Regions from separate parts of the Herbaspirillum sp. WGmk3 genome, predicted to be linked through region 1. Evidence: predicted binding sites of a transcription regulator. Region 1 holds the regulator's gene; each other region holds the start of a gene.
The links. The regulator FliA, encoded in region 1, starts transcription of late flagellar genes. The targets are predictions, from matches to a motif close to CTAAAGTTTNNNNNNNNNNNGCCGNTA.
Positions count from the first base shown of each region.

Region 2: the regulator FliA is predicted to act here: its motif matches at 741-767, upstream of motA (flagellar motor stator protein MotA).
Region 3: the regulator FliA is predicted to act here: its motif matches at 972-998, upstream of MKD49_RS13015 (DUF5610 domain-containing protein).

Region 1 is NZ_JAKYWT010000002.1:906,186-908,451, reverse strand. Features, by position in the region: gene MKD49_RS09970 (antiactivator of flagellar biosynthesis FleN protein) at 1-611, shown strand, start outside; gene MKD49_RS09965 (RNA polymerase sigma factor FliA) at 617-1,354, shown strand; gene MKD49_RS09960 (flagella synthesis protein FlgN) at 1,483-1,941, opposite strand; gene flgM (flagellar biosynthesis anti-sigma factor FlgM) at 1,973-2,266, opposite strand, start outside.
Region 2 is NZ_JAKYWT010000001.1:170,129-172,394, reverse strand. Features, by position in the region: gene MKD49_RS00680 (class I SAM-dependent methyltransferase) at 1-692, shown strand, start outside; gene motA (flagellar motor stator protein MotA) at 882-1,742, shown strand; gene motB (flagellar motor protein MotB) at 1,822-2,266, shown strand, end outside.
Region 3 is NZ_JAKYWT010000003.1:226,067-228,332, forward strand. Features, by position in the region: gene MKD49_RS13010 (deoxyguanosinetriphosphate triphosphohydrolase) at 1-646, shown strand, start outside; gene MKD49_RS13015 (DUF5610 domain-containing protein) at 1,098-1,853, shown strand; gene MKD49_RS13020 (Tex family protein) at 2,015-2,266, opposite strand, start outside.

The DNA.
Region 1 (2,266 bases):
AGGAAGTGGCGCGGATGGAGCGTCCCATGGCGGAAGCCACACGGCTCCTGCCGGAAGGTTTTTCGATGGCGCGCATCGCCCGCCGCAGCGTGCCCTCGGCGACCGATCCGCATGCCGGCCGTCTGGCGGAGATCTTCGACAGCCTCATCGAGCAGGCCGAGATTACGCTCGTCAATGGCGTGCTGGCGCGCGACCTGTCGCTGCCGGTGCCGACCATGGAAATGGGCGAGATCGTGATCCAGGTCTCGACCACGGCGTCTTCCATCAAGGCGGCCTATGTGCTGCTGAAGAGCTTGAGCGACCGCATCGGCCGCCGTCCCTTCAGTCTCATCGTCAACGATGCCACCGAAGCCGAAGCCCGTACCGTCTACGCCAACATGGCCCAGGCGGCCAGCCGCTACCTGGCGGCGCAGCTCAATTTCATCGGCGCGATTCCGGCGGATGACCATATTCGCCGCGCCACCGGACAGGGGCGGGCGGTGATGGACGTGTTTCCCTTCGCCGGTGCCGCGCTGGCCTTCCAGCGCCTCTCCAAGCGCTTCACGGCCGGTCCGGATGCAGCCCGCAGCAGCTACGGGATGGCCACCGACGGTGCCAGTCTGGGAGTGTGACGTGCATGTATAACGTCAAGGGAAAAAAGGGCAAGAACGACGTACTGGAGCAGCATGCGCCGCTGGTCAAGAAACTGGCGCATCAGCTCAAGGCCAAGCTGCCCCCCAGCGTAGAGGTGGACGACCTGATCCAGGCCGGCATGATGGGCTTGCTCGACGCCGTCAACCGCTACGAGGAAACCCATGGCGCGCAGTTCGAGACCTACGCCGTGCAGCGCATCCGTGGTGCCATGCTGGATGAGCTGCGCAGCAGCGACTGGCTGCCGCGCAGCATCCGCCAGAATGCGCGCAAGGTGGAAGAAGCCATGCAGTCCCTGCTGCAGCAACTGGGCCGTCAGCCGCAAGAAGCGGAAGTGGCGCAGCACATGAAAATCAGCCTGGCCGAGTATCAGTCGCTGCTGACCGACTGCGGCGGCCACCAGTTGATCTATTACGAAGATTTTCACGACGACGATGGCGGCCACGAACACTTCCTGGACCGCTACCAGACCGGCGACGGCGATGATGATCCGCTGCAGAGCCTGATCAATGGCGGTTTCCGTGAAGCCGTGGTGGATTCCATCAAGGCCTTGCCCGAGCGTGAGCAGATCCTGATGGCGCTGTACTACGAGCAGGAAATGAACCTCAAGGAAATCGGCGCCGTCATGGGCGTTTCCGAATCGCGCGTGTGCCAGTTGCACAGCCAGGCGATCTCGCGCATGCGTTCGTATCTGCGCGAGCATTCCTGGAGCGGGGTGGCCTGAGGCTGCCTGCCTTCAGGGCGCAGATCCGAGAGAGGACGCAGGACGCGTTAACGACAAAGCCCGGCAAATGCCGGGCTTTTTGTTGATGCGATCTTGCTGTGCTTCCGTGAGCGGGAAGCGGCTGAAACTTATACCACGCCCAGACGGCGTCCCGAGGACCGGATGCTGTTCTGGCCGTCCGGGCCATAGAAATTGCCGGTGCCGGTCTTGCCCTGCAGGATGGTCAGGGCGCTCTGATTGATGGACAGCTTCTTGCCGATCAGCAGGCCATTGACGCGGTTCAGTTCCTTGGCGTCCTGCGCAAGTTCGAACAGGCTGGCCCAGATCTCGCGGTCAGCGTCGCCGGCTTGCTCATTCATCCACTGTTGCATGCCGCTTTCATCTGCACTGTAGCCGAGGCTGCCCAGCAGCGCATGGCGATTGCCGGCCAGCGTGGACATTTCAGCAACGATGGCGGCCTTTTCGGTAATGATGTCGGTCAGGCCTTCGGCGGTGGCTTCCGCCAGCAGTGCCTGTTCCTGGCTCAGTTTTTCCACCAGGCGCGACAGCGCGGCGTGTTCCAGGGACAGGTTGCTGGCCGGATTCATGCGAAAGATCCTCTGAGCGGTAAAACGGGAATCAGGCCGGGCGGGCGCTGATGAGATTCTTGACAGTATCGATCACGCCGTCGGCGATCTTGTCGGCATCGATCTGGAAAGTGCCGTTGGCGATGGCCGCTTTCAGCTTTTCCACTTTTTCGGCATTGAAACCGCCGTTTTTGGTGTCCTTGGTTTCCAGCGCCTGATAGGTGCTGGACAAGCGCACGCTGTCCGAAGCCGCTTTGGTGGCGGCCGGGTCAGTGCCCGCAGGATTGGCGGCAGTCGTGTTGCGGGTCTGCGTTTGCGTCTGCTCGGTGTTGAGGGCAGCAGATTT
Region 2 (2,266 bases), on a different contig from region 1:
ACGTGCTGGACGTGCTGTTCCAGCGCGCCGGTCTCGCTCCTCTTTCCCCCCTCCAGACTTCCCTGCTGCATGGCGTGATCGCTGCGCTGCTGGCACGACTGCGCCGCATGGCCGCGTGGTGGTGGCTGATCCTGCTGGTGTTCCCGCTGGCGGCGTTGGGCGTGGGTCAGTTGCACCTGCCGTCGTGGGTGTTCCTGGCGGTGTTCCTCTTCATGCTGGTGCTGTTCTGGTCGACCTTTCGCAGCCAGGTGCCGTTCTACCCTTCCGGGCAGACTGCTTGGGATGCGGTGGCGGGTCTCTTGCCCGAGGGGCGGCCGATCCGTTTCATGGATATCGGCAGTGGCCTGGGCGGTGCCGTGCTGGACCTGTCGCGCCGCCGGCCCGAGAGTGAATTCACCGGCATCGAGATTGCGCCCTTGCCGTGGCTGGTGAGCCGGCTGCGGGCGGCACTGGCGGGCAATCGCTGCCGCTTCGTGCGCGGCGACTACCTGCTGCTGGATTTTGGTGACTATGACGTGGTGTTTGCCTATCTGTCACCGGCGGCGATGGAGGCGCTGTGGCACAAGGCGCGCGCCGAGATGAAGCCGGGGACACTGCTTCTGAGCTACGAATTTCATATCCCCGGTACCACCCCGGATGTGGTGGTCGAACCGGAGCACGGGGGCAGGGTGCTGCACGGATGGCGCATGTGAGGCGACACAGGTAAAGAGACCCTTTACAGGGGCTGCGAGACGCGACGTATCAAGTTTGCGCCAATTCAGCCGTAAATCGAAAAGGAAGGGCGTTTTTCGGATATGTATTCCCCCATTTGCTTGACTGGAATACCTGTAATCTGACGAACGTGAAAATACACTCAACGCCACAGGGACGGGAGTAGGCACTTGCTAGTCATCATTGGATATATCGTGGTCATGGGGTCCGTCTTCGGCGGCTTTGCCCTGTCGGGCGGCCACCTGGGGGCACTGTTCCAGCCACTCGAACTGCTCATGATCGGCGGCGCCGCGCTGGGCGCTTTCCTGGTCGGTAACAACAACAAGGCCATCAAGGCCACCATGAAGGCTTTGCCGACGGTCTTCAAGGGCAGCACCTACACCAAGGCGCTGTACATGGAACTGATGGCGCTGCTGTTCGAGATCCTCACCAAATCCCGTAAAGAGGGTTTGATGTCGATCGAAGGCGACATCGAAGAGCCGGAAAGCAGCCCCATCTTCAGCAAGTACCCTGGCGTGCTGGCGGACCATCACCTGATCGAATTCATGACCGATTACCTGCGCCTGATGGTGTCGGGCAACATGGATGCGTTCCAGATCGAAAACCTGATGGACAACGAAATCGAGACCCACCATCACGAGGGCGAGATTCCGGTGCACTGCATCGCCAAGCTGGGCGACGGCATGCCGGCCTTCGGTATCGTGGCGGCGGTGATGGGCGTGGTGCACACCATGGAGTCGGTGGGTATCCCTCCCTCCGAGCTGGGCATGCTGATCGCACACGCGCTGGTTGGTACCTTCCTCGGTATTCTGCTGGCCTACGGTTTCGTGGGCCCGCTCTCCAGCTTGCTGGAACAGAAGCTGCACGAATCGACCAAGATCTACCAGTGCGTGAAGGTGACGTTGCTGGCGAGCCTGAATGGCTACGCGCCGGCACTGTCGATCGAATTCGGCCGCAAGGTCCTGTTCTCGACCGAACGTCCGACCTTCCTCGAACTGGAAGAACACGTCAAGCAGGCCAAGGGCAAGTAAGCGGTCAGCAGGCCGGCCAGGGGAGGCCGGCAGGCAGGTCGATTCACACAGACATCAGTATTGAAGCAGGAGCACAGGCATGGCCGACGAAGGTCTACGTCCCATTATCGTCAAGCGGATCAAGAAAGGCGGCGGGGGTCACCATGGTGGCGCCTGGAAGATTGCGTACGCCGACTTCGTGACCGCGATGATGGCCTTCTTCCTGCTGATGTGGCTGCTGGGATCGACCGCCAAGGGCGACCTGAACGGTATTGCCGAATACTTCAAGACGCCGCTGAAGGTGGCCATGGCCGGTGGTTCCGGCAGTGGTGATGCCAACACGGTGCTGCCCGGCGGCGGCAAGGATCTGACCCGCCAGGACGGCCAGCTGCGCAAGGGCGAGAACGATGTGGTCTCGCGCAAGCAGAACTTGAAGCAGGCACAGCAGGAGCTGGAGCGCGCGGAGCGCACCCGGCTGGAAGAACTGAAGTCGCGCCTGGAAAAGGCCATCGATTCCAATCCGACCTTGAAGCAGTTCAAGAACC
Region 3 (2,266 bases), on a different contig from region 1:
CCAGCTGGGCGAGATCGGCGTGCGCTTCCTGGAAAAGAAGCAGCCCTCGCTGGAAGCACAGCTGGCCAACCTGGCCGATGAGATCGCCTACAACAATCACGACATCGACGATGGCCTGCGCTCCGGACTGTTGACCATGGAGCTGATGAGCGAAGTCGATTTCTTCGCACGCCATCTGCGCGAAGTCGAACAGACCTATCCCGGCATCACCGGACGCCGCGTCATCCATGAGACGGTGCGCCGCATGATCAATGCGCTCATCGTCGACCTGAACCGGACCTCGCGCAGCCGCATCGCCGAGATCGCCCCGCGCGACATCGAGGATGTGCGCAATGCGCCGCAGCTCATCGCCTTCTCCGATGCGATGGCAGCCGAAGCGGCCATCCTGAAAAAATTCCTGCGCGAGAAGCTCTACCGCCACTATCAGGTCAATCGCATGACGGCCAAGGCACGGCGCATCATTGCCGAGATGTTCGAAGCCTTCACCTCTCAGCCCAGCCTGCTGCCGCCGGACTATCAGGTCAAGGGCATCACGGATGAAACCCAGCGTCTCGACAAGCAGGCGCGCAAAGTCGCCGACTACATCGCCGGCATGACCGATCGCTATGCCATTCGCGAGCATCGGCGCTTGTTCGTGATGGAGTGAGGATTGATGGAGCGGGGGCGACGCCCGCGTTGAACGCAGCGTGTCGATACGCTGCGTTTTCATTCAGCGCATCCGTGCGCCCTCATTGTCGTGCTGCCAGCGCAATTTCATTACCTCACTGCAATTGAAATCCCGCTGCCGGTCTCTCGCGCACATTTCGTTACATTTTTTCTTGATCGCCTGCGTCCGTCGCGGTCAGCCCGACGGCACGCACGGTATCGCCGCAAACCCGCTTCCAGCAAGGCTTTTCCAAAGATTGCGCGGGTGCAATGCAGACTTGTCAACGAAGTCCCCCAGAAACTGACAGGTGTAAATTTCTGTCAATATCAAGTCCGCTTTGAACAGGCCGTTATGCAGGAATGGAGTGGATGCGCATGGTGCGCAGTTTCGCTTCCGTGGATCCGTCTCCCCCTCTGATGCCCGGATCCCCTTTCATTTTCAGGAGACCGTCATGGCTATCGGCAACACCAGCGGCGTGGACAACAAGTCCCTGCTGCCCGTCACCCCTTCTTCCACTTCGTCGACCTCTGCCGCAGCGTCAGACAACGACAAGCTGCCCGCCACCGCCGGCGACAGCAGCGGCGGCGACAAGATCGCCCAGGCCAAGCAAGCCAACCTGCTCACCGTGAGCGGCGCCAAGGCCCAGTTCAATCTCTCCATCGTGCAATCCTCGCTGGAGGTATCGCTGCAGACGCAGAACGATCCGCTGTCACTGGTCTACAAGACCGCCATCGAGAACATCAACGATATCCTGCGTCCGCAGCTGGGCGACAACGCCATCCAGACCGCATCGACCCAGGACAATTCGCCGGAGGCAACGGCCGGCCGTATCGTCTCCTTCATCACCAACATGTTCGAGCTCTACAAGCAGAACAATCCGGACAAGGAAGACGCCAGCAACATTGACGACTACATGAACCTGATCTTCAAGGGTGTCGACCAGGGCTTCAAGGAAGCACGCGGCATCCTGGAGAGCCTGAACGTGCTGCAAGGCGATATCGCCAGCAACATCGACAAGACCTATGACCTGGTGCAGAAGGCGCTGGGCGACTTCATCAACAAGGTCAAGGGCGGCAAGCAGGAGGGTGAGGACGGATCGGGCAGCGAAGGCAATGCGGATGGCCAGGGCGGTACGCTGGTGGCCAGCGAGACGACTGTCAGTATTTCAGTGTCGGTGAGCCAGACGCGGATCAGCACCAGTGCGTAATCGCACCTTGCAGTCGCGCTGAGCTGCAAAAGCCAATTCGCAAAAACTAATAAAAAAGAGGCTGTCTCTCTTGGGAGACAGCCTCTTTTTACTTATTTTTCATGACATCGAAAGGCGTGAGAAAAACCGCCCTCGACATCACAAACCATCACAAAAAAACATCACCCACGCAACTTCGCAAACGCCGCCGCCATCGCATTGTTGGCCGGTGCCTGCTCACGGCCGCGCTGGTTCTGGTGTTGCGACAAACGGCGCGAATCATTGCGATCGCCGCGCTGTTCATTGCGCGCACCCGGGGCTGGCGCGGTGTCGTTCAAACGCATGGTCAGGGCGATGCGCTTGCGCTTCTCGTCCACTTCCAGCACCTTGACCTTGACCACCTGGCCGGCCTTGACCACGGTGTGCGGATCCTT